Regions from separate parts of the Paraclostridium sp. AKS73 genome, predicted to be linked through region 1. Evidence: a T-box and tRNA genes for the amino acid it is inferred to sense, from the RefSeq annotation. Region 1 holds a T-box; the other holds one or more tRNA genes.

What was found. A T-box is a leader RNA that pairs with one kind of tRNA and senses whether it is charged. The one in region 1 lies ahead of metG (methionine--tRNA ligase), so its partner is inferred to be a tRNA-Met.
Region 2: it encodes a tRNA-Met, which carries the amino acid that the T-box ahead of metG (methionine--tRNA ligase) is inferred to sense. The anticodon was not compared.

What each region holds. Positions count from the first base shown of each region.
Region 1 covers NZ_JAIXHU010000024.1:20,560-37,279, reverse strand. Annotated here, with positions in the region: gene LEQ07_RS13085 (ClbS/DfsB family four-helix bundle protein) at 1,088-1,621, shown strand; gene LEQ07_RS13080 (hypothetical protein) at 1,687-1,854, opposite strand; gene LEQ07_RS13075 (hypothetical protein) at 1,841-2,035, opposite strand; gene LEQ07_RS13070 (hypothetical protein) at 2,409-2,705, shown strand; gene LEQ07_RS13065 (NfeD family protein) at 2,989-3,291, shown strand; gene LEQ07_RS13060 (hypothetical protein) at 3,501-4,061, opposite strand; partial or broken gene LEQ07_RS13050 (MFS transporter) at 4,265-5,416, shown strand; gene LEQ07_RS13045 (VanZ family protein) at 5,553-6,002, opposite strand; gene LEQ07_RS13040 (hypothetical protein) at 6,288-6,491, shown strand; gene LEQ07_RS21620 (hypothetical protein) at 6,573-6,812, opposite strand; partial or broken gene metG (methionine--tRNA ligase) at 6,773-8,202, opposite strand; T-box leader at 8,263-8,525, opposite strand; gene LEQ07_RS13030 (GNAT family N-acetyltransferase) at 8,688-9,152, shown strand; gene LEQ07_RS13025 (DUF3796 domain-containing protein) at 9,449-9,814, shown strand; gene LEQ07_RS13020 (helix-turn-helix transcriptional regulator) at 9,822-10,025, shown strand; gene LEQ07_RS13015 (DUF4177 domain-containing protein) at 10,214-10,504, shown strand; gene LEQ07_RS13010 (helix-turn-helix domain-containing protein) at 10,546-11,124, opposite strand; gene LEQ07_RS13005 (DUF6608 family protein) at 12,000-12,392, shown strand; gene LEQ07_RS13000 (CPBP family glutamic-type intramembrane protease) at 12,692-13,438, shown strand; gene LEQ07_RS12995 (hypothetical protein) at 13,666-14,001, opposite strand; gene LEQ07_RS12990 (hypothetical protein) at 14,236-14,670, shown strand; gene LEQ07_RS12985 (YxeA family protein) at 14,823-15,218, opposite strand; gene LEQ07_RS12980 (hypothetical protein) at 15,229-15,744, opposite strand; gene LEQ07_RS12975 (hypothetical protein) at 15,816-15,977, opposite strand; gene LEQ07_RS12970 (ATP-binding cassette domain-containing protein) at 15,971-16,537, opposite strand; gene LEQ07_RS12965 (ATP-binding cassette domain-containing protein) at 16,534-16,720, opposite strand, start outside.
Region 2 covers NZ_JAIXHU010000003.1:37,462-54,181, forward strand. Annotated here, with positions in the region: gene LEQ07_RS02815 (hypothetical protein) at 1-202, opposite strand, end outside; gene LEQ07_RS02820 (pentapeptide repeat-containing protein) at 240-896, opposite strand; tRNA gene LEQ07_RS02825 (tRNA-Met) at 973-1,048, opposite strand; gene LEQ07_RS02830 (patatin-like phospholipase family protein) at 1,193-2,110, shown strand; gene LEQ07_RS02835 (hypothetical protein) at 2,163-2,363, opposite strand; gene LEQ07_RS02840 (DUF4003 domain-containing protein) at 2,373-3,287, opposite strand; gene sstT (serine/threonine transporter SstT) at 3,575-4,789, shown strand; gene LEQ07_RS02850 (BCCT family transporter) at 4,877-6,412, opposite strand; gene LEQ07_RS02855 (DHHW family protein) at 6,674-7,234, opposite strand; gene LEQ07_RS02860 (DHHW family protein) at 7,126-7,365, opposite strand; gene LEQ07_RS02865 (DHHW family protein) at 7,338-7,694, opposite strand; gene LEQ07_RS02870 (DHHW family protein) at 7,748-8,086, opposite strand; gene LEQ07_RS02875 (MBOAT family O-acyltransferase) at 8,095-9,399, opposite strand; gene LEQ07_RS02880 (SbcC/MukB-like Walker B domain-containing protein) at 9,637-10,050, opposite strand; gene LEQ07_RS02885 (hypothetical protein) at 10,101-10,658, opposite strand; gene LEQ07_RS02890 (hypothetical protein) at 10,838-11,278, opposite strand; gene LEQ07_RS02895 (hypothetical protein) at 11,955-12,341, opposite strand; gene LEQ07_RS02900 (AAA family ATPase) at 12,439-12,660, opposite strand; gene LEQ07_RS02905 (exonuclease SbcCD subunit D C-terminal domain-containing protein) at 12,752-13,162, opposite strand; gene LEQ07_RS02910 (metallophosphoesterase family protein) at 13,156-13,896, opposite strand; gene LEQ07_RS02915 (HD-GYP domain-containing protein) at 14,025-14,615, opposite strand; partial or broken gene LEQ07_RS22820 (GGDEF domain-containing protein) at 14,646-15,049, opposite strand; gene LEQ07_RS02925 (PAS domain-containing protein) at 15,208-15,792, opposite strand; gene LEQ07_RS22825 (DUF4184 family protein) at 16,062-16,700, shown strand.

The sequences.
Region 1 (16,720 bases):
CTATAAATCTAGTAAATAATTAATTTTTTCTTAACATTGTAAATCAAATAAATATCTAATAGTAAATGTGATTTATATAAATTAAAGTTCTTAAAACCCAAATAAATGGATTTTAATGGCTTTTTTAATATACACCTTTAACTTAGGGTATTTATTAAAAAACTTTTTATGATTCTACCTATATATAATCCCCTTTAATATATTCAAGTATCATGATTATGTCAGCTTACCTTTTTTGAGTAAATGGAAAAACATTAAGTGATTAATTTTATATAAATTTAATCACTTAATGTTTTTCCTCTAATTTATAAGCTACTTTTCTTATTATTTCTTTTAATAATCTAAAAAGCGTCTCATATTTGAAATACCTAATACTAATTAGCACTTAAATAGTTCATTTTAACCGATATAACTCTTAATAAATAATTCATTATGAAAATTGTAGCTATGTAGTAACATATAAAAACACCTATACCGTTAATAGCCATTACACTCTCAAAAACTAGTAAAATACAAGTAATTATTGAAAATAATAATTGCAAACTATAATAAGAATCCTTTTTAACATTTATATTCTCATTGTTATTAGTGTAAATAATAATTTTCTTTTTATATGATATTAAACTATATATAAAAAGAGTTAATGGTATTATAATTGCTGAAATCACAAGTAATGTGTACTCTATTTTGAATCCCCCCTAAATCTTTGTTTATTTAATTATAACAGAACTTAAAGTTAAAAATGTTCTAGATACCATATTTAATATTCTAACTCAAAAATAACAATTCAGAACTTTATAAATTAAACATATACTGTATTAAATATAGCTATTCACTCGTTTATCTTAATTGGAGTTTTAATTTTTAGTATTGGATTAATATATTTGTTCTCTATAGAAATTAATAGATTGAAAAACAACTGTTTTAGTGGTTATTTTGTTAAACTCTATGTATATATACAATAGAAATTCTTTGAAAGGTTTTAATTGCAATCAATAGTTATAAAAAGTAAAACAAATTGAGATTAAGTTAGTAATTACTATATACTATAGGTAAATTTGAATTTTAAAAGGGGCATTGTAAATTGGTGGAATATAAAAATAGAGAAGAGTTAATTTTAGAAATTTCAAATCGTTCAAAATTATTCATAGGAGAATTTAATTGTATTAATGAAAAAGATAAAGATAAATTAATTGATGGAGTAGATAAAACTCCAGCTCAAATGATTGCTTATCAATTAGGGTGGATGAATCTTATTCTTGATTGGGAAAGTAAAGAGCAGCAGGGGATTACTGTTATAACCCCAACCCCAGACTATAAATGGAATAATCTTGGTGGTTTATATGAAAATTTCTATAAAAAGTATGATGTATATACTCTAGCAGAGTTATGTAATATGTTTGTAGAAACTGAAAAGAAAATTATACAATTAATAAATACATATACAGATACGGAGTTGTTTCAACAAGGAGGAAGAGGGTGGTCATCATCAACACCTTCAAATTGGCCACTATGGAAGTGGATTCATATAAATACTGTTGAACCTTTCAAGTCATTTAGGACAAAAATACGAAAGTGGAAAAAGCTACATCAATATCAAGCTAAAGCCCTTAGAATCTAAATGAATGGATTTTAAGGGCTTTTTCACTATATACCTTTAAATAAGTTTTTAGAATATAGTTTATTTTATTTCAGTAACTTTAAAATTACTTGTTGTGTTGGAACAATGTTGTTTATATTCCACTCATTTATCATATACTTTTCACCGTCAAGAATTATTGTATCTTCACCTACTAAATAACATCCATGTCCTTTATTTAGTAGATATTCATATGTAGCATTACTTAAATTCATTTGGGTTCGCTGCTATAAACTCTATATGACCGCATTTAGCACATACATAACATAAAACGTCACTTATCTTTTCACCTTTAAATGTACCTTTTCTCTTTGTCCTTATGTATGGTTTTACTCCAAATGTTTCAGTTTTAAAATCTACCATCTTCATTTCCATTTTACATTTTTGACATTCCATAAATATCCCCCCCCTTTAATATTTATGTTATATACATAAGTAAAAAAAGAAAAGTACATATATAACAAATCTTTAAATTTATGTTTATGAATTTAAGTTACTCTCTAGTAGCTATAATCCAAATAAGTGGATTATATAAACATTTTTACTAATTTCTGTTTAAGTAAATTTTTATATAATATACTATTTTTTATATTTAACTCCCAAATAAACCTATCTCAATCCATTTTCAATACTTTTCACTTTAATTTTTATATAATTTTAATTATTCTTTTAAAGTTTAATAAGGATAATTCAAAATATATTTTAATCTGGAATTATACAATAAGGTTTCATACTTTGAGATTTCAGTTTGAATGGAGGAAGTTTAGAAATGAATAAACATATATGGAATCTAATAGATTGGATTATAGGAGAATTTGGACTTATATTTATAATATCCGAACCTTCAAAGTTTTTTGAACCCAATCTATATGAACCAAATCTATATAGTAGCCCCTATAACATTCCTCAAAGGATAGTAGGTTTATTTTTGATATATTGCTTTTTATCAGTAATATACTGGGTAATAAAGAAAAAAATAAATATGGTAGTTCATTACAGTTTAATAATAGCCATATATATAGCAATTGCTGTACTATATCTTATTGCAGTCCAATCAGGTATATAAAATATAATAATAATTTTAATATTATTAAGTTTAATCTTTTGAAGTTTCTGTGCAATAAATCAGTTTATATACTACTATATAAAATAAAGAATATATATAAATAGATGTTCATAGTAAATATAGGGGGTGTAATTATGGGTTTCGATATGGAAGCAGTTAGATTTTATTTAGGTTTATTTTTATAATATATGGAATAGTTTTTGTAGCAATAGAAAAATTTAAAGGGATAACTATTTACGACTCAAAAGATCAGATTAACGGAATAATAAATGGATCTGTAAACATGTTAGTTGGAGTAGTTGTATTTTCTACAAGTCTTAAAAGGGGTATAGTAACATCAGCTTTAGTACTACTTATATGGATAATAGAAAGAAGTATGTTGAACTCATATCTAAATACAAAAAGAGCAAAGTATTTAAACCATACTGGTGTTTCAACATCTTCAATCAAAGCAAGGCACAAAGGAAAAGCTATTATAGATGGTAAAGAGGTTAAAATTACTGCATGGGACAAAGATATACCAAAAGACTCTGAAATAATAATAACTGACTTAGTGGGTGCTACTCTCTTAGCTAAAAATAAGTAAATAGTTAATCATTTATATAGCTCAGGAAGGTTATGTAGTTATATAAATGATTAATCCGAGTTTTATGTTCATTATATATTAATATGGTTTATCAATCTCCACTATAAATTAGAAATTGTAAATATGGCTGCAATTAAATTGTTATTCCTTCAAACAAAGGTACAAAATTTTCATCCCCAGGTGAATCATCTTTATATTTAATCAAGTTTTTAAGGATTAGTTATTTGTGTTATCTTCATAAATATAACTAAATCTTTTTCATTTGATCCTAGCTTATAATCACCTTCCATATCTACGCTAGATACCAATTTATCCTCACCAGCAATACTATATATCACAATAGGTGTGTCTTTATTAAATTTTAATATCTTTTCTACTTCTATTCCTGATAATGCAATCCCCATATCTGAATCTTCAAAGAAATCCAATGTTATATCTTGATAATTCGGCTCAATGAAAAGCTTTATATTTTTATCTTCCTGATATACGCTTACTGGCACTTTCTTATTTCCAATATCTAAAATTAAGTTATATAATCTATGATCTTTTATAAATTCACCTTTTTTATATTCCTTAGCATAAAAATCAATCTCATATTTATCTTTGTTTAAATTTTCAATGTCATAATCTAGTCCCATCCCACTAATACTTCTTTCAGAAGAATGATTTCTAACTAACTTAAGTTGATTTTCATTTGTATTAATGTCACATCCTATAAAAAACATTGAAAATATAATCAAATAGTAACTAATCAATATAGGTTTTCTCATAAGTGCTCCCCTTTTAAGGTAATTATATACTGAATCTCTTTATCGTTAACTCTATTTTATTTAAATAAATTTACTATCAAAATACACTTGAATTTTATTTTATATATATAATTATTATAAGTTGGAACTTGTTAAAAAAAGGAAATACTCTTATGCAATAGTAATATAATTATATTATCTCGGAGGTGAATAATGAATAATAAATGTTCTCACTTAAAAAAACCAATGCTATTGACATCTCTTCCACTAGGAGTAATGTCCTTCTTAATTCCTATATATAGCAAAAAACTTAATATGAATGCAGTAGAAATAACAGGCCTATTTTCTGTAATATCACTAATTTTAATATTAACTAGACCTATTTTAGGTAAACTTGTAGATGACTTTGGAAGAAAACCTATATTGATATTTTCTTGTATTTTTTTTGCAATATCCTATGCTATATTTTCGATTTCAAACACAGCAATAACACTATATATAGCTAGAATTTTCAAGGTATAGCTACTGCATCAATGACTATTTCTACCTATACAATTATTTCAGATACGACCAAAGAAAAAAACTTTTCAGAAGCCTTTGGAAGTATACATTCATATAAATCACTAGGTTATTTATATGGGTGTATTATAGCCTTTTCTATATTATCTTTTATGCGATTTACACAAGGATGGAAAGTATTATTCATCATATTTTCTATTGCTTCTATTTATGCGGTATTTGAGGTGAAAACTAAGGTTCCTGAAAGTAAAAAAACAGAAATAAGTGTAAACAATAAATTCAATAAAAATATATCAAAGAAAATAAAAAAATTATTAATAATAATATTTATAACATATGTATCATCATCAATGTTAGGATCAATAATTATGATCTATATGCAAGATAAGTTTACAAATAATATTTTATTATTAGCATATGCATTTCTACCAGCTCTTTTAGCTGAAAGTTTTTTCTCAAAGAAAATAGGAATTTTTTCAGATAATTACGGTAAAAAATATTCGATGATGTTAGGTCTGATTATTTGCGGAGTCGTATCTATTTTTACTCCAAGCGCTAATTCGCTTATATTATTATCGATGTTATGGATTATATCTACATTAGGCAGTGTTTTATATAGTCTGTCCGAAAAAAATATTTATACAAATATGACCGATAAATCATCAATGGGAGCAATGTATAGTCTTTATAGTATTGTTTGTGATTTTGGATTAATGATAGGGCCTTTAATAGGTGGGATTCTTTATGATAAAGTTTCTCCTAAAGCTCCATTTTATTTGAATGGAACTCTTATGCTTATCTCATCGATTCTTATATTAATATTAATTAAAGAAAAAATTCAAGAAAATTCACAAATGTAATAAACAAATTATTAGTTTTACCTAACAAGCCTTAAATTTTAGAGTCTATAGTTATAAATTAATGGACTTATACTCCGAATAAATGGATTATAAGTCCATTTTTACTCCTAATCTTAAAACAAGTTTTTAAGAATTAGTTGGTTATAATCAAAATAGTTAACATTAATACAAGACATATAGTTGCTAAAGATGCGCATATATTAATAACTTTATTCAGTTTTAAATCTGATTTAAATATTTTAATAAGTATAAAGTAAATTAAAATACCTATAGCTCCACCTAGCGTATTATTAATTAAATCTGTTATATCAGATGCTCCTAAACCAAATATAAATTGTGTTATTTCAAATAACAAACTTACTCCAAATATAGGAAGTATCTTTTTTATAAAACTCCAATCCCACTTTAACATACCTATATAACAACCTAAAGGTATAAATGCAATTACGTTTTCTATTAACTCTCTGGTATAAAGCTTGCCATTTACTATTACAGAACTTCCATAAGGTACTAAGTTAATACTTCTTTCCCCCGAAACTGCTACACCCATTTTAAATACTATTACAAAGGTTAGTATAAACAAATATATTATCAATAAAATACTCGTTACCTTATAGGTGTTATTTTTTTACTTATTTCCATTTAACTCCCCCCTAAATACTTTATCTAAATTTAATAGTAAGTTATATAAAATAAAAAAACTAGTAAAAACTCTTATACTATTAAAAAATTTATTTAACTTACCTATACTAATTTAAATAAATAGTCTTAAAATTTCTTACCCATGATCACAAAAACATCTGTTTTAATGGACATTTTAATATTTTGAAATTATAATCTATTTAGAATATATTGGGAGAGTGAGAGTGTGGATGAAACTAAACAAATAAAAGAAGAACTTAGCTATATACATAGTTCAATAGATAATTTATCTAATACTATGAATGATATAAATAGTACACTTTTAAATAGTAAAGGTGGACTGGAATATGTATTAATTATAATTGTATTATTTTGTATAAATAGCAATATTAAGAAGTTGACACAAGCAATTAGAGAAAATAAAAAGTAAGTTAATGCCCTTAAAATCTAAATAAATAGATTTTAAGGGCATTATTACTAGATACCTTTAAACGTGTTTTTAACAACTAGTCTAATGAGTTTTTATTTTTAAATTTTCTTCTTCTAATTCTATTGTTTTCTTATCTAGTCTTTCAAATAATATAGAAATTTCATATGGTAGAGTACACTCTATTCTTTCTATTTCACTCCACTTACTATGATTAATAGATAGCCATTCTTTTATTTTCAACGAAGATTCTGGTAAAAATGGTTCTAATAAGTTAGCTAGATTTACAATAGCATAAATACAAGTATATATACTGTTTTGCATCTTTCATTATCCTCTTTTACCGTTATCCAAGGTGTACTTGAATCAAAGTACTTATTTACACTCCTTATAACTTCAAAAATATTCTCAAGTGCAATTCTTAAATTTCCTTTTTCTATAAGAACACCTACTTCATTATATAATTGCTTTATACTTTCTTTAATATTTTTATCAATCTCACCATTAGTAACTTTATTATTATAATACTTTTTTATAAACACTAGAGTTCTGTTAACTAAATTCCCGTAGGCTCCTAGTAACTCTCCATTATTGCTATTTACAAATTCCCTCCATGAAAAATCAGAATCTCGTTTTTCTGGAGCGTTTATTAAGAAAAAGTACCTTAATGAATCAGAATTATAACGCTTTACTATATCAGGAATCCATACAGCCCAGTTATTACTAGTTGAAATCTTTTTGCCTTCTAATGTTAAATATTCGCTAGATACAATTCTATCAACTAATTTTGTATATTCAATTCCATTTAATAAAGCTGGTAGTATTATCGAGTGAAACGGAATATTATCTTTACCATGAACATAACAAGAAACTGCATCATCATTCCAAAACTCTTGATATGATTTGTTATTATCTCTTGCCCATTTTTTACTCATTGTAAGATATCCAAGTACAGCATCTATCCAAACATACACCTTCTTATCCTTAAATCCATCTATTGGTACATCTATACCTAAAGAAATATCTCTTGATATGGCCCTATCATGTAACCCTTCAATAAGGTATCTTTCTGTATTATTTACAGCATTTATTTTCCATGTATCTTTATTTGCCTCTAAATTATCTTTTATAACATCTTGAAATTTAGATAAAGCAAAGTATAGATGCTTAGATTCTTTTATTGTAGGTGAATCATCACATAACTTACATTTTCTATCTGATAATTCTAACGGATCTAGCAAAGATCCACAGTGGTCACATTGATCTCCTCTTGCGGTTGATTTACACTTAGGGCATAAACCTTCAACATACCTATCGGGTAAAAATTGTTGGCAACTATTACAATAAACCTGTTCTACATTTTTTTCGTAAATCAAACCCTTGTTGTACAAAGAAGTGATTATATTTTGGACTTCTATTTTATGAAACTCACAATCAGTTCTTCCATAACAATCATATGAAAAATTCAATTTATCAAAACAATACTTAAATTCCCTATGATACTTATTTGCTACTTCCTTTGGAGTCACACCTTCCGACTTTGCTCTAATTGATATCGGCGTTCCATGGCAATCACTACCTGATACATAAAGAACATTATCGCCTTTTTTCTATAGTATCTAGCTATTACATCTCCAGGTAATAGGGCTACTATATGACCAATGTGAAGTGATCCATTAGCGTATGGCCACGCTCCTCCTATAAAAATATTCATATCCAATACCTCCTAAATAATTTTTTATAATAAAAAAACTCCCGTCCCTAAGAAATTAATCTTAGGAACGAGAGTTAAACTTCGTGTTACCATCCTAATTCATGTATATCTCACAATATACATCTCTTCAAGTACGCCATAATATACCTATGGTTATACCCTATCACTATAACGGGTGAACCCGTTGCAGCCTTAATTTTATAAAAAATCTCGGTGCACAGCTCCAAGGCCATTTTCACTCTAATATCCTTTGCTTCCTCTCACCAAATAGAAACTCTCTGTAAAAGTATTCTTAAAGCTACTTTCCTCTTCATTGCATTTAATATAAGTCTAAATAATAGTCTTTATATTATTATATGCTATTTTAGTATAAAAAATCATCTAATAAATTATATTTGATCAAATAACAATTAAATTAAAAGTTCTGATATGCTTTAATTAGAAAATGTTTCAATATGAATTATAAAAATGCTAGGGGGATAATTATGTTTAAGATTATAGAAATACATGATATTGAACTTAAGTCTAATGTTGCTGATTGCATATTAAGAAAACTGCCTGAGTGGTTTGATATTGAAGAGTCTATAGTTGAATATGTAGAAGGTGTAAAAGATACTAAATTTTATGTAGCTTATGACGTAGAAAAACCTATTGGATTTATAAGTATAAAGCATAATAATGAGTACACATCAGAAATATATGTTATAGGAGTATTAAAAGAATATCAAGGTAAGCATGTTGGAAAATCATTAGTTGAGGTTGCTAATAACATATTATCCAGCAAAGGTACTAAATTTCTTCAAGTTAAAACACTAGGACCATCAAATCCAAATAAGTACTATGCAGATACAAGGAGGTTCTATAAAAGTGTTGGCTTTTACCCATTGGAAGAAATAAAAGAACTTTGGGATGAAATAAATATATGTTTAATAATGATAAAAAATATTTAATTAGAAAGTGGTCATAAATTAAAAAAACTGTTCAATAAAACATATGATTTTATGTGCAGTTTCTTATATTAAAACAACAAGTCTTAAAATTTTACTTCTAGTTATATTAAGATAAAGTTAATGCCCTTAAAATCTAAATAACTATATTTTAAGGGCATCTTTACTACAAATCTTTAACCAAGTTTAGAAATTGCTATAAACTAATTTACTTTACATTTTAGGTATCAATTCAAAAATAAATGTGATATATTTGTACTATAAAGATACAAATATATCACATTAAAAGGGGATTTATTATGAAAGAAACAATACACAAACATTCATATTTCCTAGGATTTCTAGGGTTTTTAGGATTTTCAGGGGTAAATAATGACCCTATATTCTTTCTAAACTTTGCTTTCTTTGGTTGTTTTGCTTATTTTTGGTGGTTTAAACTAGGATTAACTGAAGATGAACGATTAATTGCAGATAGATATAAAGCAGGTTCAATTTCTTTTAGGATATGTTTTTCAATAGCATTTTTATTAAGTCTTTTTATTGGTCAATTTTCTTTAGACTTTGAATTACTTTATAAAATCCAATTAATTATACTATCACTTACTTTTGCAATATCTGTAAATTTATGGGCATATTTAACTTACAAATTTGATTTAGAGGACTAAAAATATTATGACAAATTATATAAGTAATTTAAAAAAATATCGACAATTAAAAGAACTAACACAGGAAGAGTTGGCTATCAAAGTTAATGTTAGAAGAGAAACCATAGCTCGTTTAGAAAATGCTAAATATAATCCTTCACTTGAACTAGCTGTGAGAATATCTAGGGAATTAGATACCCCAATTGAGAATCTATTCATTTTTGAACTTTAACAATCACTAAGTTAATGCCCTTAGAATACAAATAAATGAATTCTAAGGGCATTTTTAATCCTAATCTTTAAACAAGTTTTTAAGTATTAGTTATTTACTTTAAATTTTAGTCATACTATAAAAACCAATGTGATATATATGTAATATATAGATATAAATAAGTCACATTAATTAAGGGAGATTTTTGTATGTATGAGTATAAATTTATAGAAGTACCATTAAAGAAAGGTTTTAAAGTTAAATCCGGAGATACTTTTGAAGCATGTAAGTCTATTATTCATGATGAATCTAAAAATGGATGGAGATTAAAGCAAATTGTCATTCCTTCAAATGAAAATACAGGATTTTCAGCTCCAGGTGTAGCAGCTCCATATTTCTATCAAATTATTTTTGAAAAAAGAAATAAATTAAATACTTCATTTATGTTTTGTAAGTCAATTATAAATACAACTTTATTTTACATAAAAAAAGGATTATAAAATCTTTCTCAAATTTTATAATCCTTTTAAATTATGATACTTTAAAATAGTATAATAGCCATAATAAAAGCTACAATTGCAGTAATTAATCCAACCCCTAATGCTATTGCCCATGACTGATACGGTCTTTTTCCATACTCAATATATTTCTCATTACCCTCTAGCGTTCTTCCCTCTAAAAATGCATTTAACTCTTTGTAGGTTTTTACATCATGATTCTTTTTATGTCTCTCAACTTTACTTGCATAATACATTGATACTAACCATATTAAAATAAATATTAAAAATCCCATATTTTTCCCAAAAACCTTCATAAGTGGAACAACTAATATAATATCTGCTATAAGAAGTATAGTAAAAATCTTACCATCCTTTTCAAATTTAGAAATCTCTTCTTTTTTTATTTCCTTTTTCATTTCTTCAAGGTCTCCTTTAACTAATATATCAAGAGATACATTAAAAAGAGAACTTAATAACAATAAGCTTTTCATATCTGGATAATTTCTATCATTCTCCCAATTTGAAATAGTTTGGCGAGATACAAATATCCTCTCAGCTAATGCCTCTTGTGAAAGCTTTCTATCTGTTCTATATTTCTTTATTTGTTTGCCAATCTCCATCTAATTACCTCCTGTACTATTATCCTATAACCTTAAATTAATTTTGGCTATCAAACGTCTTTGATATTACCTATTTTTAGTATGTAAAAGCTTTTGACACCTCTCAAAGTGTGTAATTATAAGATTCTAATAGCATTAACTTTGTTCCTATTAAAAATAAAAGTATGTTTCTAAAAACTTTAGAGATATACGAAACCTCCTAAGTTTAACTCTAATAATTTTGTTAAAAAAATTATTAATATCATAACATAGATTATAACCTTTAATTTTAAAATGAACTAAAATCTATAAATTAGTAACTCAAATCTAAATTCGCCTAACAATCCTTAAACTTTCACTCCGAAATAAAGTCATTTCAGTACACATTTAAATTCATTTTAAGTTTATATGTTAAAATAATTTTAGGTTTATTAAATATATAAGGAGTGAAAATGATGAAAAATAATAATATTTATATTTTTCTAGGTCTATTAATTAACTCAAGTTCTCTTTTTTAAACACTTTTGGAACAGTAAGTGATTTTACAAAGGGATTACTTTTTGGTATTGGTATTGGTATTGGTTTAATAATAATAGGAATCTATTCTAAAAATCATGATTTATCAAAATTCAAAAAATTTAAGTATAGCTTTTTTAGTAAAATTTTTAGTCAATAGAAATTATGTATATATAACTATTACTTAATACTAGTTACCCTTAGAATCCAAATAAATGTATTTTAAAATTATTTTTGATACAACTCTTCAAACAAGTTTTTAGAGTATAGTTTCTTTTAGGAATAACCCCAAAAATATCTGTTTTAGTGTACAAGTTGTAAAATAAACCTTATTTTAATACAATATAGATAAATAGGAGTTTGTAAAGGGGGAGTATTAAATGAATATATTGAAAAAGATAGCACAACTATTTTGTATAGTATTTACAGTAGCAACTATATTGAGTAGTTCATTGCAGTTGTTAATGGGTAGGCTAACAGATACAAATGAACATATTTTAGATAGAGGAGTTTTAACGTTAATTGGATCATTAGTTTTAATTTTAATGACACAGTTAGAATTTAGAAATAAGTTATTTAGATTTATTGCACCTTATTCTGTGTTCATATCAATTGCACTTTTGTATGTTTTTATAAGCGGTTTTTGGAGCAATCTACATCCAAATGCTTATCGGGATGTATTTTTGAATGATACCATAGCATATATTGTTGTGTACGTTGTTATAAATATAGTTAATAAAATCAAAAAAAAGAGTATACATATTGAAAATTAAGGAGCATTAATGGATAATGCTCTTTTTAGTGTTCAAAAAACATATGATGTATAGTTTGGATGTATTAAAACAACAAGTCTTAAAATTTCCGTTTAGGTGCTAGTTTCTATTTAGAATAAAGTTAAAGCCAGTAGAATCCAAATAAATGGATTTTACAGGCATTTATACTACTGCTCTTTAAACAAGTTTTTAGAGAATAGTTTAAGTTTATTTTAAAAATACTTTTACTTATATCCTAAAATTTATAAATAACTAAGATACAATAATAATTAATGATGATTTAATTATAGGGAAAAACAATGAAACATAAAGGAACTAAAAGTAATAATACTATTAAATTAACATTACTTCTCATATTCTTTATTGGGGTTTGGTTTACTGCTAGCGTATTAGAAGCAACCTTTGTTTGGTTTATTACAATTAATTTAATAGCAATATACCTGATTATTAAAAATAAATCTACTACATCTAAAGATTTTATTTTAGGTATTATTTTCGGTATTTTGTGTATGCCATCAAGTCCTATAATGGGAATTTCCACTATTATCCCTTTTATTGCATCTATTGGAATCTTCAAGAAAAGTAAAAATGCTGTTCATATTTTCGATAATAATAAAAAAAGCATATTAGTATCAGTAATCTTAATATTGGGAGTTGGGATGATACTTGGTGCAATAAATGTATTTTTTGCAATAGGCAGCATACCAATAAATCCAGGTTTTAAAATACAATACGTATTTAATGCTTTACGTGCTGGAATATTTGAAGAAATATTTTTTAGATTATTCTTCTTTGCTATGTGTGTTTATATTACTAATGATTCTAAATTTTCAAAGATTCAAAATCTATTATGTTATTTGATAATGATTCTTCCACATACATTGATACATTTCAATCTTAGTACATTTAATCTTCCAAGTGTTGTAATGTTATCGGTATTATTTGGGTTACCTTTTGCATCAATGTTAAGAAAATTAAATTTAATATCTGCAATTGGTGCTCATTCAATAGTTGATATTATTCGTTTTTGTACTTTTGGTATATAGTTAACTCTATTTAAAAAATAATAAAATCTCTTAGTATAACTAGTCCTAAAATTTCGGTTTAGGGAATAGTTATATCAAAAAGAGTGTAATTGTTTAAATTACTTAATTCTAACAATTACACTCTTTTCTACGTTATTAAAACTTTATTTATTTAATAATTTATAACCATTTCTCTAGTTTCTTTTAAATTATTAAGTATGTTAACTAGCTAATTAACATACTTATCCTTAATCATCTTTACTTTTTAATAAATAGTTTTTCTTAAAAGCAAAGTGATTTGTCATTGAAACGGTCCCATGAAATGATATTAAAAATACTAGTAAAAAGGTAGCCTCCCAATCAAGTAGAGTCCCTAAAATAATTATAATAAATAATAAAATACAAGATTTTATACAACTCTTGTATTGAAAATCATAGTAACTACTATCTATTACTTTTAATGAATCTTCCCACAACATACCTTGTGTTATCCAGTAAGATACTTGATTTCTTTTATAGCATCTATAATTATAAATCAAGTATATAGGAACAAAAACTGCGCTTACTATAATATAAGTACTCATAAATTTCCCCTTCAAATTTAATGAATTTGTAATTTATTTTAATTATTCTTTTACCATTTATACTCCTTTTTCATAAAATAATCCCAACATATCTAACTACAGTAGCTATCAAAATTATATTTATTTAAATAACTTAAAACAAGGTATTTTACTTATACTTAATGAATATTATAAGTTCTAATAATTATATTATAGTATACTTATTAGAACTTATATCCAATTTATTTATAGAGGGTGACTAAAATTAAAAAGAAATTAATAATAACTATATCTATACTAGTTACATTATTAATGATAGGATGTTCAAACAAATTAACAAATCCATCACTAGAAGGTTTCTACCAAAGCGAAATGAAAAACGGGTATTCTATACAATTTTCTTTTCAAAGTGATGATAATACATTTGTATCATACATCAATAATATAGAAATAAATAAAGGTGAATATGAGCCTTTAGGTTATGGAAAGTATGTGTTAAAAGGTGACAGAGAAGAATTAAAAATCGAACTAGAAAAAGATGATTCATTTAACCTTCCTATGGAAAAACTAATAGAAAAGCTAAACGAAGGTAGGCCGATACAAATGAAAAATCTAAGTAAAACACCAACATACTTTGAACAAGTATTTAGTGATGAAGATAAAAAAGCTGTAGAAAACTTATTAAAATAAACATTTTAAAAACACCTGAAATTCATAACTCAAAGCAAAAAGAATTGTATAACAATTTGTTAAACAATTCCTTTTTAAGTTTGTAATTCAGTTTCTTATACAATCTGTTCAACAATTTATATTCAAATAATTGAAATAACTGTATTTGACTTTTATTTTCTAGTTCCTTCTTTTTCTATCTTTTCTAAAGCTTTTGCAGGTACATCCTCTTTATTAATTGTAGTTTCCCCAAGAGAAATTGTTTTACTAGCACTTATCTTGATGTAAGTCCCTGGTGCATAATAATCCTTTGCAGTCCCTCTTTTAGTAAAATCTACTTCTCTTTTATTTCCTTCTTTGTCATATCCAATTAATTTATACTCTTTTCCTTTTTCTTGTTTTTCACCTTCACTATTTACTAACCAAGAATCTTTATTTACTTCATCTGTTGGTACTTGTGTATAATAAGTTTCTGATGCCACATATCTATTATTATAATATCCTTTTGCCCAAAGTGCTCCACCTACAATTATTGATACGACTATTAAAATTCCTAATGTTTTTTTCATATTCTTCCTCCTAAAATTCAAGTTCTTTTTTTCTAAATATAATCATTGAAACTATTACTGGTATTACCATGTATAGTATAATTTCTATTATTGAAGTTATGTTAAAACTTCCTTTTGTTATATAGTTTAGTTTTTCTATAGCTAACAACGTTGTAAACATGTGTTCATTTAAATTTCCTACTAAATCTACTACAAACTGTTGAGCAAGTATAAGATTTAATATCATCCCTACTGTTCCTGATCCTAGCAATACAAATGATATTGTTCCATACATTGCATTTTGATAAAAATAAACTAATATTGTAGATATACCTACATATACAATAATCTTTAGTACTCCTATTCCTGCGCCAAGAGTCAGTTGTAAAAACTGTTCGTGCGTAAGAGTAAGTCCTAAAATCTTTGGTACAACTGTTACAAGTACACCTAACAATACACCTGAAATTACTGATAATATTACTGTTTCTATTGCTTTTGTTAATATAATTTTATTTCTATCAATCCCATATCCTATAGCTATTTGCATTGCTTTACTTTTAAAATCATCTGAGTATATTGATAAAAATATTGGTATCCCTACTACTAAATGATAGAATCCTAAAATAAATCTGTTTTTGAAATATATCCTCCTCCATCTAAATTTGGAGTATATATTATAAATACCATTGTAAGGAATAGCCCTAAAAAAGTTGCTACCGTGTATATTAAAGATTTTTTACGACTTATTCTGTTTAAATCTGCTATTAAATAATTTAACATTTCTTCGCCCCCTCTACTAATTCAAAGTAGTAATCTTCTAACGTCTTTGTAGATGATTTTTCTTGTAAAATTTCTATTTTATTTTCCTTTAAAATTTTCTTTGTTTTCTCAATATCACTTACTTTAATCTCTATAGTATCTGCTTCACTTTCCAAATTGTTTTTATCTATTTCTTTAAGTATTTTTCCTTCGTGAACAATACCAAATCTATTTGCAGTATGTTCTAATTCTCCAAGAATATGAGAAGATACTATTATTGTCATTTTGTACTCTTCATTTAATTTCTTTATTAAGTTTCTAATGTCCGCTATTCCCTGTGGGTCTAGTCCATTTGTAGGTTCGTCTAATATTAGTATTTCTGGGCTACCCAGTATCGCATTTGCTATTCCTAATCTTTGCTTCATTCCCATAGAAAAGTTTTTATATTTTGCTTTTGTTTCATGTAAGTTTACTATTTTTAATACTCTATCAATTTCTCCTTTATCCTTGATTCCTTTTAATTGTCTATAATAGTTTAGGTTCTCTCTAGCATCTAAATAATCAAAGAAGTTTTTCCCTATGAAAACCCTATTTTTTTCCTATTTGCAAGCAATTCATTTTTATCTTTACTACCTTTTATTGATAATTCTCCACTACTAAATTCTGATAATCCTAATATAACTTTAAAAATTGTTGTCTTACCTGCTCCATTTTTTCCTACAAGCCCATAGATTTCACCACTATTTACACTTAAACTTAAGTTT
Region 2 (16,720 bases), on a different contig from region 1:
ACACAGTTCCATCTTTCTTAAATTCTGCTTCATATGAATATCCATATTTTTCAACCTCATAATAGTCCAGTATCTTAACTTTATCCCCCGACTTTAAAGATATAGTTTTAGTGTTTGTTTCACTTCCATCAATATGAGCTTTAAGTCTTCTATTTTTTGCTATACAAGCAATATCATTTATTTCAAATTCTCTTTTTATCATGTATTCTCCTTAGTGTAATTTAATACAATTTTATTTATTATAAAAGACCTTGATTTTTATATGTTTGCAAAGTTTTTATTATATAGCTTAATGTCCAAAATTCCTTGTCCATTTTTTCTGATATTAGTAATAACCCATCAATTAATTGTTTTTCTTTAAAGTTTTCTAAAAGAATCATGATGCTTATACTATTTATTTCACCATCTTTTGTATCTAATGTTCTAGATTTTTTTACGAACTCATTTTGCATAGCTAATTTTATTGAGTCTTCAAGTTTCTCACTTACATCTAATTTAGGCATTTCATCAAATATCTTAACATCTGATGAGTTAAATTTAATATTTACAGCTTTGCTTAAATCTGTAGATAAAAATATAGTGTTTTTAAATTGAGCTCCTGAAAAGTCTACACCTTCTAAATTTACTGAATCAAACACAGTGTTTTCAAATTTAGCTTTTTTTAACTTACTCTTTTTTAGGTTACTTCCAATTAACTCTGCATTTTTAAATGTGCATCCATAAAAATTACAAGATTTGAAATGAGCTCCTCTTAAACTTGTAAAGTTAAAATTAGACCCTGAAAAATCACTATTGTAACAATTACTTCTCTTTAAATCTTGATACATAAAATTTTTATTCAGTTTTTGTATCTTATTGTATTTTAAACCTTGCTCCATATTCTGTTTTCTTACCATCTTGTCCTCCGCATTCTTTTTTGTATATTAAAAACCCTTATACCTAGTGATATAAGAGTTTGAAATTACTTATAATTGGTTGCGGGAGCAGGACTCGAACCTGCGACCTTTGGGTTATGAGCCCAACGAGCTGCCAACTGCTCCATCCCGCGATATTTAATTTATCTAATATAATAATATCACATTAAATACAATCCTGCAACAACATAATAACTATTTTATGTACTTTTAACTTTTTTTAATACTTTTCATATTATATAAAGTATTAAATTTTAATTGCGGTGGTGTGTTTATATATGAAAGCAAATTTAGTATGTAAAGGTGGAGGAATGAAAGGTATAGCATTAGTTGGTTCTATAGCATGTCTAGAAGATAGCGGTTATGAGTGGGATAGATTAGCTGGTACTTCAGCTGGAGCTTTAGTTGCTTCATTATTGTCTGTTGGATATACATCATCTGAAATCGAAGAAATTTTATATGATATAGATTATCCTAAGTTTAAAGATAAAAATATTTTTCAATTTATTCCCTTTGCAGGAGATTTATTGAGTGTTACATTTCATAAAGGAATTTATTCAGGAAAATACTTAGAGGATTTTTTACATGAAAAATTTAAACAAAAAGGAAAAACCAAATTTAAAGATGTTTCCGCTAATGGAGAAAGTAGACTTAAAATGATAGCTTCAGATGTAACTAGAAAAAAGTTACTAGTTTTACCAGATGATTTAATTGACTACGGTTTAGATCCTATGGAGTTTGAAATATCTAAAGCCGTTAGAATGAGCGTAAGCATACCCCTTTATTTTTATCCAGTTGAATTAAAGTATGCTAATAAATCATGCTTTGTAGTAGATGGAGGCCTACTTAGTAACTTTCCTATATGGATATTCGATACAAACTGTAATTCTAAATATCCAACAATTGGACTTAACTTGTCTGAAGATACAAATCAAGAAATTCATGAGTCTAAAAACCCAATTCATTACTTACTAGACATTGTAAAAACTTCACTCTATACAAATGAAGATGTCTATTTTAAAGAAAAAGATTCCTTGAGAATTATAAATATTCCTACATTAAATGTTTCTGCAACAGACTTTAATCTTCCAAAGGAAACTATGGAAGAACTCTATAAGTCTGGGTATAAGGCTTCTCAAGCATTCGTAGTTAATAGATACTTAGAAACTTATATATCAAAATATGGCTTTAATTAAAATAAATAAAAGGTGATACTTATTTTACTAGAAAATTATCACCTTTTATATTTTACCAGCTAATTACATTTCGTGTTGCTATATCTTTATATCTATTTAAATTTATCTGATTTGATTTTTCAGAATTAACGCAATTATACATAAGTAGATCCTCTTCTAATTCTTCAAGTATATCTATATCTTTTCTTATATAACTTTCTAATCTATATAATGTTGAATCAACTCTAGATTTGATTAACTTCATATTTCCCATAAATTAATTTTAGTTTGCAGATGAAGATGCACTCACCGCAGCTATCATAGCTACCATAATAGCAATTTCAATAGCTATTATTATTTCTAAAAATATATTATTTGTTATTATGTCTAAATTACCTTCTTCTTTGAAACAATCAGCATATGCAGAAGCGACAATAGCAGCACTTATTATATTCCTATTGTTCTTACCTAGTGCCCAATTTCCAAAGCCTTTTATATCTTTTAACTTATCAGATACCTCTTTTATCTGTTTAACTAAAATTTCTTCGTCACATTCTAATAATGATATGGCTCCTATTAGTGGATATCCATATCCATCTATTTTACAATTATTAGTTTCTAAAAGTCTTTTTATTCTTAATACTTTATTTAAGCTTTCTTCGTTTTTATTTTTATCAAAAGCCATTATATGTGAAAGTGATTGAAGATTATTAGATTTGTAGAATCCTTTTGAGTTAAGAACTTTATAACAGTTTTCCATATATTCTAAATCACTATCTAAATTTTTTGAGTTTATAGCTATAAGCGCTGCCCTACAATAATCATCACTAGATGTTAAAAATGGATGGTTATTTTTCATAAAGTCATATACATATTTAGTTCTATAAATAGCTGTATCTATATCTACCTTATTTTTATTTTCATCTATTATAATAGCTGTAAATGGTAAATATGTATCGTTGAAAAATTTATTTTCTTTTAACTTGTTATAAGTATTTAATATTGAATTAAATGACTCTTCTTTGTTTTCTTTATTAGATAATAAATTTGATAAATAAAACAAACTATGTCCTCTAAAATTTGAAAATATTCCTGTATTATTTTTAATCACTTCTATACCTTCTTCAACTTTATTTGGTATTATATGCTCATTTTTTATTGTAGATGATAATATACAACTTTGTTGTATCATTCCCATTTGCCAAGAACCTTTTACCTCTTTTATTTTTCATTATTATGTATTAATAAATCTACCTTATTATCTATTACAATTTCTACCATAACTTTATCCCTCTCCCCTATAAATTATTATTTAATTTTATATGTATAAGTTTATCATATAGATATATTTATACATAATCTTTTTATCTATTTTTTAAATTTTCTCAAAATTCAAACATACACTTTATATTTTTTTTAATAATATTAATTAGAACTAACTTAACTATTTAAACATCAAAATAATTTATTAAAGTAGGAGGTACGATGGGAAATTTTCTTAATAAGTGGAACAATATTAGTTTGGTTAAAAGAATTTTAGTTGGTTTGATTATAGGAATATTGCTAGCATTAACTATACCTAATATAGCTAAACCAATAGTTATTTTCGGATCACTATTCGTTGGAGCTCTAAAATCAGTCGCTCCGATTCTTGTGTTTTTCTTAGTAATGTCCGCTATTTGTCAACACAAGCAAGGTCAACAAACTAATATGAAATCAATAATATTTCTTTATCTTTTAGGTACATTTTTAGCAGGGTTGGTTGCTGTTATCGCAAGCTTTTTATTCCCTATAACACTAACTCTTGGTTCTGGCGTTAGTAAGATGGCTCCTCCCGGTGGAGTTATCGAGGTTTTAAAATCACTAATTATTAACGTTGTTGATAATCCTGTAATGGCACTTTACAATGCTAATTATATCGGTATTTTATCTTGGGCTTTAATTATAGGGCTTGCACTTAAAAACGCTTCTTCATCTACTAAAACAATGATTTCAAACATCTCTGATGCACTATCTCAAGTAGTAAAATGGATAATTAATTTTGCTCCTCTTGGAATTATGGGGCTAGTATTTGATAGTATATCTACTCAAGGAATAGAATCCTTGCTTAGCTATGGACAATTAATTATATTATTAGTCGGTTGTATGCTTTTTATAGCACTTGTAGTAAATCCACTTATAGCTTTTGTTGGAATTCGTAAAAACCCTTATCCACTTGTCTTTAAATGTTTAAAAAACAGTGGACTTACAGCATTTTTTACTCGTAGCTCAGCTGCAAATATACCTGTTAATATGCAATTATGTAAAGATTTAAATTTGGATAAAGATACTTATTCAGTCTCTATACCACTTGGAGCTACCATTAATATGGGTGGAGCTGCAATTACAATTTCTATATTAACACTTGCAGCAGTTCATACCCTTGGAATAGAAGTAAATATTATTATGGCTTTATTACTTAGTTTATTATCCGCCATAAGTGCTTGTGGAGCTTCAGGAGTAGCTGGCGGTTCGCTTTTATTAGTACCTCTTGCATGCAGCTTGTTTGGTATCCCAAATGACATAGCAATGCAAGTCGTAGGAGTAGGATTTATAGTTGGTGTAATTCAAGATTCTTGTGAAACAGCTATAAATTCATCTACTGATGTTTTATTCACAGCTGTAGCTGAATTTTCAAAACTACGTAAAGAAAATAAATAATCATAGTTAAAAATGCGGTATAAGTTTATATACCGCATTTTTACTATTTACACTGTTTACTTTTTGTCACTTATCACAAAACCTATTTTATAAATAATCCTCACTTTTCTTATTATCTATAATTGAATGACTACGTGACAGTCCACACGACATTGCATCTACTTCTGTTGTATTTATATCTTCAACTTCATGCTTTGTAGTTTTTACAATATGAGCTTCATCCTTATATTCATCAGTCCTATCATATAACTTGTGATTGACTAACATTTTTACTAGGCAAAATGCTAATGCTATCATAAAGAATAATATTGGAAAACCTGCAACAGTTGCGATTTGTTTAGTTGCATCTATACCACTAATTTTACCTCCTGCACAAATTAGGTTTACAATAGCCATAGAAGCCATTAATACTCCCCAAAATATATTTATTTTATAGGAAGTCTTAGTTTTTTCATTATTATCTGATTTTATTGATAGTCTTGTTATAGTTGTTGTAACAGAATCGCACATTGTAACTATTGAAATAAATATAGCCACTATAAAAAATATAGATAGTATTTTTACAAAAGGATATTTTGTTAAGAAAGCGAATAGTGATACTTCCATTCCTGAACTTTGTATGGATGACCATAAATCTCCATATGAAAGCTCTTGGTGTATAGCCGCTCCTCCAAATATAATAAACCATATCATACCAAATAATGCTGGTATTATTAAATTCATTACCATGAATTCTCGTATAGTTCTTCCTTTACTTATCATAGCAAAAAACATTCCATTCAATGGTGCGTAGGCTAACCATATAGCCCAGTAATATATAGGCCACCATCTAGGCCAATCAGATCCATCAATAGGACTTAAGTAAGTTGATATTTGCAAAAAATTACTTGCAAAATTGCCTAAAGATTGTGTTCCTAGAGATAGTATAAATGATGTCGGTCCTAATACAAATATAAAAACCATAAGTCCTATAAATAACTTTGTATTTTTATCTGATATCCATTTGATTCCTTTATCTATTCCAGTTATGCTAGATATTATATATGTTATAACTATTATGGTTACAATTGTAATCCACGTAAATTTATTATTAGGAACTCCAAGTATTATATTTAGCCCCTTGCTAATCTGCATAGTTCCTACTCCCAATATAGCAGCTACTCCGCCTGCCATAGCAAATAAACAAATATTATCAATTAAAGACTCTAATCTATAATTTACCTTTTTATTAAACAATGGGTATAATACAGAACTTACTCTACATGGTAATTTCATATTATATATTGCAAAAGCTATACATACTCCTGATATGGCATACATTGAATACGGGTAAAACGTCCAGTGTGTAAAAGATGTATTCATTGCAAACATTGCTGCAGACTCACTTCCTGGAATTATACCTATAGATTCTGGAGGATTCATAAAATGGGTTATGGGCTCTGCTATTCCCCAAAATAATATACCTGTACCTATACCCGCTGTTAATGATATACAAAACCAATTCCAATAACTCATAGTTGGATGTGCATCTTTTCCCCCTAATTTAATAGATCCATATTTTGAAAACATTAACCAAAAACATATAAATAAAAAATACAGCAGATAATTGAAATAACCATCCAAAGCTTTTAGTAGCCCATGTTACTATGTTATTTTCAATGTTATACAACATATTCGGTTTAATAATCCCTATTGTAATAACAAAAAAGAATATTAGCGTCATAGGTATCATAATAGACCTTCTTACTTTCACACATTTTCTACATTTTTATTTACCACAACATACCTCCTAATTTTTTCAATAAATACTATACTAATAATTTATATGCGTTAGTATATAATAAATAATAAAAAGGAATGCATTAATACATTCCTTTTTATTACTTATTTATTTAAACCCTTTATAGTATTAACTATTTTTTGTGTGTTTGCAGCAAAAGCATTATTTATAAATAAAACTTCATTTGCATTCTTTTCTTTTACTAATTTTTCTAAGCTTCCCTTATAATGTCTAGAATCTATAACTATTACCTCTTTATAGTGAGGTATTAAAAATGGAACAAATGCATTACCATAAGATTCTTTTACTACAACCAATTTTTTATTATTTTTAGCATCCTTATTTTTTATATCTATTCTTGGAAAATCTCCATGTAGGAAAACTGAGTAAGCATTAGATCCTTTAGCATAATCTGCATATAAAGTCGTCTTAAGAGGTTTATTGGGATTTTCTTTTTCATATCTATAAACACTATAATCACAAGGAATTTTATAATAATCCACTTTATCTGGATTGTTTTTAATCTTACTATCTTGTGTTTGCGCATATAATGTTCCTAAAAAGCCTTCTTTAGTATATTTGTCATACTCCGATAGTTCTGCAGGTTTAAATCCTGCTTCTTTTGCAATGATTGATATGCATAGTATGCACCTAATGAAGTCCAGTGATGATCAGTATTAAAGTATATATACTCCTCTTTATGCTTTTTCAAGTTATCATAAGCATCTACAGTCTTTACATCTTTGTCCATATTTTTATATATACTGTCTATAGAATCTTTTTCTGATTTTGACATATCTTTATATTTTCAGGTAGTCCAAATTCAACATGAGTTGGGACTACCATATTATAAACTTGCACATCTTTTCCCAATGCTTTTTTATGTTCAGATATAATTTGAGAATATTCTTTTTCTCCAGCTTTATTTTCATTAAAAATCTCAAAAGCCTTATTTCCTACAGTAATAACTGATCCTGATTTTTCAGCAGTTGCATTACTATCAGTTTTATTACTTTCTGATGTATCTACTTTTTGTTCAGAACTACTACCTTCTTTACTAGAATTTATGGCATCTTTATTTGAGCACGCTACAACTTGACTCGCAATAATAAGTACTAAACACATTGCTAATATTTTTCTTGTTGATGGTTTTATTTTTTATTCATTTTATTACCTCTCTATTTATATAATTTTATTTCATCTTCACCTTGTCTTATTCCCTTTGATTCATTTATGTGAGAATATATCTGTAAAAATTTATCTCTAAATGGAAATGTGTCATTATAAAAATTTTCAATTCCTTTAAAGTACTCTCCAGAGAATAGTGATTCTTTTGTATACTTAGGAAATTTTGCTAATTCTCTTTTTTCTATCTCTGATACTGTTTTTTTTGGGATAATTACTGATAAAACAGAAAACATTATCAAGGTTGCCACAAATATAAATATATTTATTTTATTTAATATTTTACTTAATTCATTTTTTCGTTTCTCTTGTCTTTTTAATTTACGGCTCATAAGACCTCCTAAAACCTAAAATATAAAAATGGATTGTAGCTGCTTGCTATTAACATTGAAGTACAGCAAATCATTATAACTACATTTAATAGAACTTCTACAACTTGTCCAAATATTTTTATTCTACTTTGTCCTATATATTGTTTAAGATATGGATATATAGGGGTACTCGCAACTATAGCTATTAAAATCCAATATATATTGTTTGTAAAAACTAACTTTAGCTCATTATTTGTAAACTCATTATTTGTAAATCCAAATAATATCTTTATATATTCAAAAGCTCTATTTACATCTGTAAAGTAAAATAAAGTCCATCCAACTAAAAGTGCAACAATCAGATATATATGTGAAAATATTTTTGGTATTTTGTTTAAAACTCTAAATAAAATCTTTTTTTCTAAATATACTAATATACCAAAATAAAGACCCCAAAGTATAAAGTTCCAACTAGCTCCATGCCATATACCAGTTAAAAACCATACAACGAATAAATTAAATATAATGTTTTTTCTATTTCCACCTAATGGTATATATACATAGTCTCTAAAGAAACTTCCTAATGATATATGCCATCTTCTCCAAAATTCAGTTGCAGATTTTGATATATACGGATAGTTGAAATTCTCCATGTATGTAAATCCAAACATCTTCCCAAGCCCTATCGCCATGTCTGAGTATCCAGAGAAGTCAAAATATATTTGTATAGTAAACATTGCAATTCCAAACCAAGCTTCAAGAACAGTTATACTAGATAAATCTGAATTCATATATTGAGTTACAAACTGTCCTGCTACATTTGCAATTAATACTTTCTTTGCAAGACCTATAGTAAACCTACTTATTCCTCTACTAAAATTTTCTACAGTAATAACTCTACTTTCAATTTCTTCTTCTACATCTGAATATCTAACTATTGGTCCTGCAACTAATTGGTGGTACAGAGATACATACATCAAGAACTTAGAGAAATTTTTCTGTGCTTTAACATCTCCCTTATATACATCTACTGTGTATGATAAAGTTTGAAATGTGTAAAAAGAAATTCCTATAGGCAATGAAAACTTAGGCATTTCTAACGATAAATTAAATATAGTATTTAAATTTTCATATAAAAATGCACTATATTTAAAAGTAATTAATAATCCTAAATTAATACATATAGATGATAATAAACCTATTTTAGCTAACTTAGTTCCTCTATACTTTTCAATAAATAGTCCATGTCCATAATCTACTAAAGAACTAAATATTAAAAGAAATATCCATACCGGTTCTCCCCAAGCATAAAATGCTAAAGAAAAAATAATCAAAATAAAGTTTTTCCATTTTCTGCTCTTAACTGCATAATACAGAATAAGATTAATAGGAAGAAATAAGTAAAGAAATAACGTATTTGAAAATACCATAACCCACCTCCATTAGTTTTTATAATCTTAAATTCCTTAACCTTAGCGTTAATTTATCATCGTTAAGTGACATTTATGTTACAGTTAAAAATAGAAAAATCCAACTCTAAAATAGAGTTGGATTTTTAATTATTTGATCTTTTACAATATATTAAATTCAGCTTTACTTCCTTTTGCTGTAGATACTACTTCTAACTTAGCATCTATTCTTTCTTTTAATTCTTCAACATGTGATATTATACCTACTAACCTTCCACCTCTTTGAAGTTCAAGTAAACTATCAATTGCGTTATCTAGTGATTGCGGATCTAATGTTCCAAATCCTTCATCAACAAACATAGTATCAAGGGATACTCCTCCTGCATTTGATTGAACTACATCTGAAAGTCCTAGTGCCAAAGATAAAGATGCTTTGAAACTTTCTCCTCCTGATAATGAGCTAACATCTCTAGAGCTGTCTGTATAGTTATCGTAAATTTCTAGTTCTAAACCTTTTTGCCCCGCTCCTTTGCTCTTACTTTTCTTTCTTATTAAGGAGAATCTATCACCTGTCATTTTTTCAAGTCTTATATTTGCCGCTTCTATTATATCTTCAAAGTATGAAGCTAATATGTATCTTTCAAAAGATATATATGGAGATTTTTTACCATTGCCAAATCAGCTAATTCTCCTACAACCTTATACTCTTCTTCTATAGCTTTAAACTTAGCATTTAAACTTTCTACATTTTTAAGTATAGATTTATTGTTTTCTAATACTGAGTAAAGTTCTCTAAGTCTAAGCTCTAAACCTTTCTTTTCTTCTTGAAGTTTCTTTAGCTTTTCATCAATACTATCTATATCAATAAAAGATAAATCTTTAGTTTTAATAACTATGTCTTCTTTTTTAGATTTAAGTAAATTTAAATTTAAATAATAATCTTCTACTTCTTTTTCTAAGTCTTTAATTAAGTAAATCTTTGATTTAAACTCCTCATAGTTATTAAAATCATTAAATCCTAAGTTTTTTAATAAAGTATTAAATTCTAACTTTATCTTTTCTACATTAGTCTTTAATTCTTCTATATAATCTTTAATTTGCTTAGATTTAGAAGTTTCACCTTCTAATTGTCTTGAAATATTTTCGTTATCTTCTCTTAACTTTATTAATTTTTTGGCTATCATCTAACTCTTTAGATTTAATGTTTATTAAATTTTCAAGAGTTTTTATATCTAAGATGTCATCAGGAATTTTTTCTTTATAATTTTTTATATTGAATTTTACTTCGCCTACTTCTTCTCTTAATTTTTTTCCTCTTCATCTAATGTGCTTAATTCTTTTTCGATTTCTATAATACTATTTTCTATAGTTTGATTTTTTCATCTATACTCTTTTTCAAGGATAGTTTTTCGTTTATTTTTATAAGACCCTTATTTAAATCATCAATATTAGCCTTTAATTCAAGACCCTTTAACTTAACTATTTCATCTGTATTCTCTGAATATTTTTCATCTATATTTAAAGTTTTTGAAAACTTCGATAAACTATTGCTTACAATATCAAAATAATTTTTACAGTCAGTATTTAATTTAGTTAATTCATTTATTATTAAGTTGTATTCTTTTTCAGATTTCTCTAATTTTTCTTTAGCTATTTTTAATTCTTCCTTTGTTGGAACTACTAAGCTTTTACTTATAACCGCTGGACTTGGATGATTTTTAGATCCACATACTGGGCAAGGTTTATTTTCTTTTAAATTAGCTGCTAATATCCCTGCTTGTTCCTTTTTATATATTTCATCCATAGCTTCAAAGCTTTTCTTATAATCTTTATATATCTGCTCTATTTTTTCATACTCTTTATTTAATTTAATATGATTTTCTTTAAGATTTTTATAATTTATTATAGATTTATATAAATCTCTAAGTTCTTGCCTAGTTTTTTCTTTATTAGAAATCTCATTCTCTATTTCTACTTTTTTAGTTTCTAACGTACCTATTTCTTTTAACTTATTTTCATTTTCTAATTTTTCTTTTTTTTAATTTTTCGTTATTTTTTTTATTATTTTCTATTTTAAATTTGACTTCATCCAAACTTTTATTTTTAGTAATTAAACTATCTTTTAGTTCATCAAATTCTGCTATCTTAGGTTTTATATCTTCTAAGTTCTTTATTTGTGATTTTAGTTCATCTCTTTCAGGTTCTTTAGCTTCTTCTATTTTTAAGTTTGATTTTGCTATATCAGCTTCTTTATTTAGTCTTTCAGTATTTAATAGAGTTTCTTCATATGATTTTTTCTTTGTTCTAATATATTTTCATTTTCTATTAATTTATCTTCTATGTATTTAACTTCTTTGGCACTTTTACATTTATTTATAGTTTCTTTTTTATTTCAAATTCTTTTTCTTTATTTATAAGATTTAATAAACTATTATCTATTTTTTCTTTTTCTTTCAATAAATTGTTATTGTTTTCTATTTTTACTTTTCCTTATTTATAAGTTCTAGTTCATTATATAAAGCTTTATCATCTTCATTTAAATTTTTATAAGCTTCACTATCCTTTGATATAAAATCTTTTAATTTTTCTATAACAAAAGGAAAATCTACATATTCTCCAATGGATATATCATGCTCACCTTTTATATTTTTTAAGTTAGTTTGCATTTCATCCTTACTTTTGTTTCTGTTTTTGCTTAAACTGATAGCTTTTTCTTTGAGATCTATCTGTATTTTTTCAAAATCATAAGTGTTAAATATTTTTCTAAAAATACCTTCTCTTTCTAATGAATCTGCTAATAATAATTTTTTAAACTCACCCTGTGGTAGCATAACAATTTGTTTAAACTGATCTCTAGTTATACCCAATATCTCAATTAATTTATTTGTTACATTAGTAACTTTAGTTATAACCTTTCCATCTGGTAATGTAAGTGTTGCATCTGCACTTTTTTCTGTAAATCCTTCACCTCTTGATTTTTCTTTTTTGCTTTGGAACTCTATTTACTATATATCGTTCACCTTTTAATTCAAATTCTAATTCAACAAAAGTTTCTACATCATCATCTGCAAAATGACTTCTCAAAGAGTCTGTCTCTCTTGACTCTCCGCTAGCCTCTCCGTATAAGGCATAGCTTATAGCATCAAATATAGTAGTTTTACCTGCTCCTGTTTTTCCTGATATCACAAATATGTTTCTACCATTAATTCTTCAAAATCTATAACTTGCTTATCTGCATATGGTCCAAAGGCACTTATGGTTAACTTTATAGGTCTCATTATTTCACCTCACTTTTTAAAACTTCATTTATAGTATTCATTAAAACTACTTCTTTTTCTTCTGTATAATCTCCGCTACCTAAATCTTCATAAAACTCTTTAAATAGCTCTAGCTTACTTTTTCTCTTATATTCATCTTTTGCTGAAGTTTTATCTTCACTAATTTCCCTTTTTCTCTCTCTTGTTATTAACATAGTATTTGGATAAACTGCTCTTAACTTTTCCATTGGATTTATAAGTTCTCCATCATCTGTTAATATAGCTTGTATATAATCTTCTTTTCCTTCTTCTAATTCTCTAGCTTCCTCTATTAAGTCTTCTATATTCCCTTTTATAACTCTTAAATCTCTTACTGGCTTTAAACATTTAAAATCTATATTTATTGCATCTTTATTGTTTATATCTAATATGTATACTCCTTTTTTTGTTTAACTTCTGAGAAAGAATACTTTAATATTGATCCTGAGTACTTCATTTCTTCTCTTCCAATTTTTTGTCTTCCATGAAGATGACCTAGAGCTACATAATCAAAGTCATCAAATATTTTACCATCTATTAAATCTGTCCCTCCTATTGATAGAGGTCTTTCAGATTCTGATGTTTCAAGATTTGCTACTTCATATTTATTTTCAATACACTCTATTGCATCTTCTCTTTTCATAGTAACGTATCCATGTCCTACTAGGATATTTACTTCTTCATAATTTATATCTTCCTTAATTTTTTCTACTACGAATTTCATTGCATCATTATGGCTTTTAATTTCTTTTTCATCTGAAATTTTTCTTGTTAATGCAGGATCCTTATATGGAATTAAATAAAAGTTTACATTTTTTTCTCCATCTTTTACAACTACATGCTTGTATAGTTCATCGTCTCTACCCGCTATATATAATCCGTGCTTTTCTAAAATTTGACTTCCAAAGCTTAGTCTTTCTCCACCATCATGATTTCCTGATATAGCCAATACTTTTACTTTTTTATCAATTATTAAATTACTTAAAGTTTCATTTAATAATTCTACAGCTTCCACAGGCGGAATTGACCTATCGTATACATCCCCTGCTATTATAAGTACTTCTGGCTTTTCTTTTTCTATTAAATCTATTAATCTATTTAAAATGTATTTTTGATCTTCAATCATTGAAAATTCATTTACTATTTCCCAATATGCCAATCACTTGTGTGAATAATTTTCATAAATTTCCTCCTTAAGATTTTATATAATTGATTATATCATAAAAAGCCTTCATTTAAATGAAGGCTTATTTATTATGTATCACTTTCTAATTCTTCGATAAAAGCATCTACAATATTTGAATCAAATTGAGTCCCTGAGTTTTTTCTTAATTCTTCTATTGCTTGTTTTTTTGACATTGCTTTTCTATATGCTCTATCACTTGTCATTGCATCAAATGAATCTACAACAGATATTATCCTTGACAATAATGGGATTTCCTCTCCTTTTAATCCTAATGGATATCCATTTCCATCGTATCGTTCATGGTGAGTTAAAATCCCATAAGCTACATGAGATAAATCAGGTGTGCAATTAGCTATTCTAAATCCTTTTTCACTATGATTTTGGATTAAACCATATTCCTCTTGAGTAAGAGGTCCCGGTTTTTCTATTATGCTTTCACATACCCCGATTTTTCCTATATCATGTAGATATGCCAATAGTTTTAACTCTCTAATTTGTTTATTATTTAAGTTTAATTTTTTTCCTATTTTGTATGCATATTCTACAGTCCTACTAGTATGATCTCGTGTTTCTAAACTCTTTTCCTCTAGTGTTTTTTGTAGAGATTTCATTATGTAATTTTTTCTACTCTCTTTTGATAGTAACTTTTCTTGATACATTGTATCTTCTGCTTCTTTTATTAAATCTTCTATGCTTAATTTATTGTCAACTTTTGTTGAGACTCCTAATGCTATACTTATTTTCATGGAATAGTTACTAGCCTTTTTACAATTTTCTAAAATAGTATTATATGTACTTTGGGCACAAATGGAATTTGTGTTTGGCATAAGAATTACAAATTCATCTCCACCCCATCTAAAAATAAGATCCCTTTCATTACAACTATTTTTAAAATTTCTGAAATTTTTATAATCAATTTATCCCCTTCTAAATGGCCTTTTGTATCATTTAATTTTTTTAATCCATTTGCATCTCCAATTATCATACTTAGAGGATAAAATTTTTCATTATTTAAAATTTTTATTTGTTCTTCAAAATATGCTCGATTAAAAAGTCCCGTTAATTTATCTGTATAACTCATTTGTCTTAACATATTTTCTAATTCTTTTCTTTTTGTTATGTCTCTTGATACGCCTACTACGCCTACTACTTCATTTCTTTTATTTATTACAGGTGTTTTTATACTTTCAAAATATGTAACTTCTTTTTACTATTTTTATTTTTAATTTAGAATATATATTTTTTTACTTTCTATCGCTTCTTTATCTTTTTTATAAGATACTCTGATAAGTTTTTATCTTCACTTAGTTCTAAATCTGTTTTTCCTATAACATAACTTTTATCTCTTTCATAAAACCTTTCAAAGAAAGCATTATTTCCTCCTACATATTTCCCTTCTATATCTTTATAAAACACTATGTCTGGTATGCTGTTTATTATAGTTTCCATTAAGTTCTTTTGATAAATATTGTCTTCTTCATATTGTTTAAACTCTGATATATCGTGTATTATACCTGTTACTACAATTATTTCTTTGTCTTTGTCAAGTACAGGGGTTAAATAAGCTTTGGTTATTTTGTTTTTATGCTTATTTTCAAATGTCATAGGTTGTTTGCTGTCTAGTACTTTTTTATAGTTCATATCAAACATTTTAGCTATTTCTACAGGGTATATATCTTTATTGAATTTACCTATGATATCTTCTTTCTTTATTTCTTTACTTATATATGTGTCTTTAAATTTTTGGTTTATATCTAGAAATGCTCCTTCTTTTGATTTTATCCATATAGGTATAGGCAGCGTATTGAATATTAAATCCATTAAATTTTCTTTCATAATTTTTTCCTACTTCCTTTTACATATCATATCACTTATATATTACTTTAAATCATATATTTTTTCATTTGGTAAATTTTGGTTTAAAAAGTAATTATATATATTACGATTCAAAATATATAGCATATTTTATTTATTTATATTATTATATTAAAATGAAATAAAATTTTAAGGAGAATTTTTTATGCCATTTACATTAGCTCATCCAGCTGTAGTAATTTTTTTCAAAAAACAAAAACTTTAGTTCATTAGGATTGATTCTAGGCTCTATGGCACCAGATTTTATATATTTTTTATTATTTAATCCAAGCAGTGATTTAGGACATACACTATTAGGATTTTTAATTCTTAATCTTCCAATATGCTTTTTGTTAAACTACCTAATATTAAAGTTCATAAAAAATCCATTTATAATTAATCTCCCTTCTAAGATCTGTAACTATTATACATATCTTATAAATTATGATTTTAATTTTAAAAGTCCTAAAGATATTTTTGTATTTACATACTCATGTATAGTCGGAATGCTAACACATATAATCTGGGATGCATTTACCCATAAAACAGGTTATTTTGTTGTTAACATAAATCTATTAAAAGAATCTATACATATACTTGGTTATCAAGTTCCCTTTTTCAAATTGCTTCAACATGGTAGCACACTATTAGGTTTTTTTGTTATTTTATATTACTTCTATACTATAAGAAGGTATAGTAACAAACATATACGATCAAATAAATTTCAATATCATTTAACAGCTATTTCGATACAAATTTTAATTATTATTTTAAGCTACCTTATATTTAAAAATTTTGGAATAGGTAGATTTGTAGTGACTTTTATGAATGGATTGTTTTTAGGATATTTAACCTCATCAATTATTTATAGATACAAATTATTGAAATAAATTTTATTATATAAAAATAA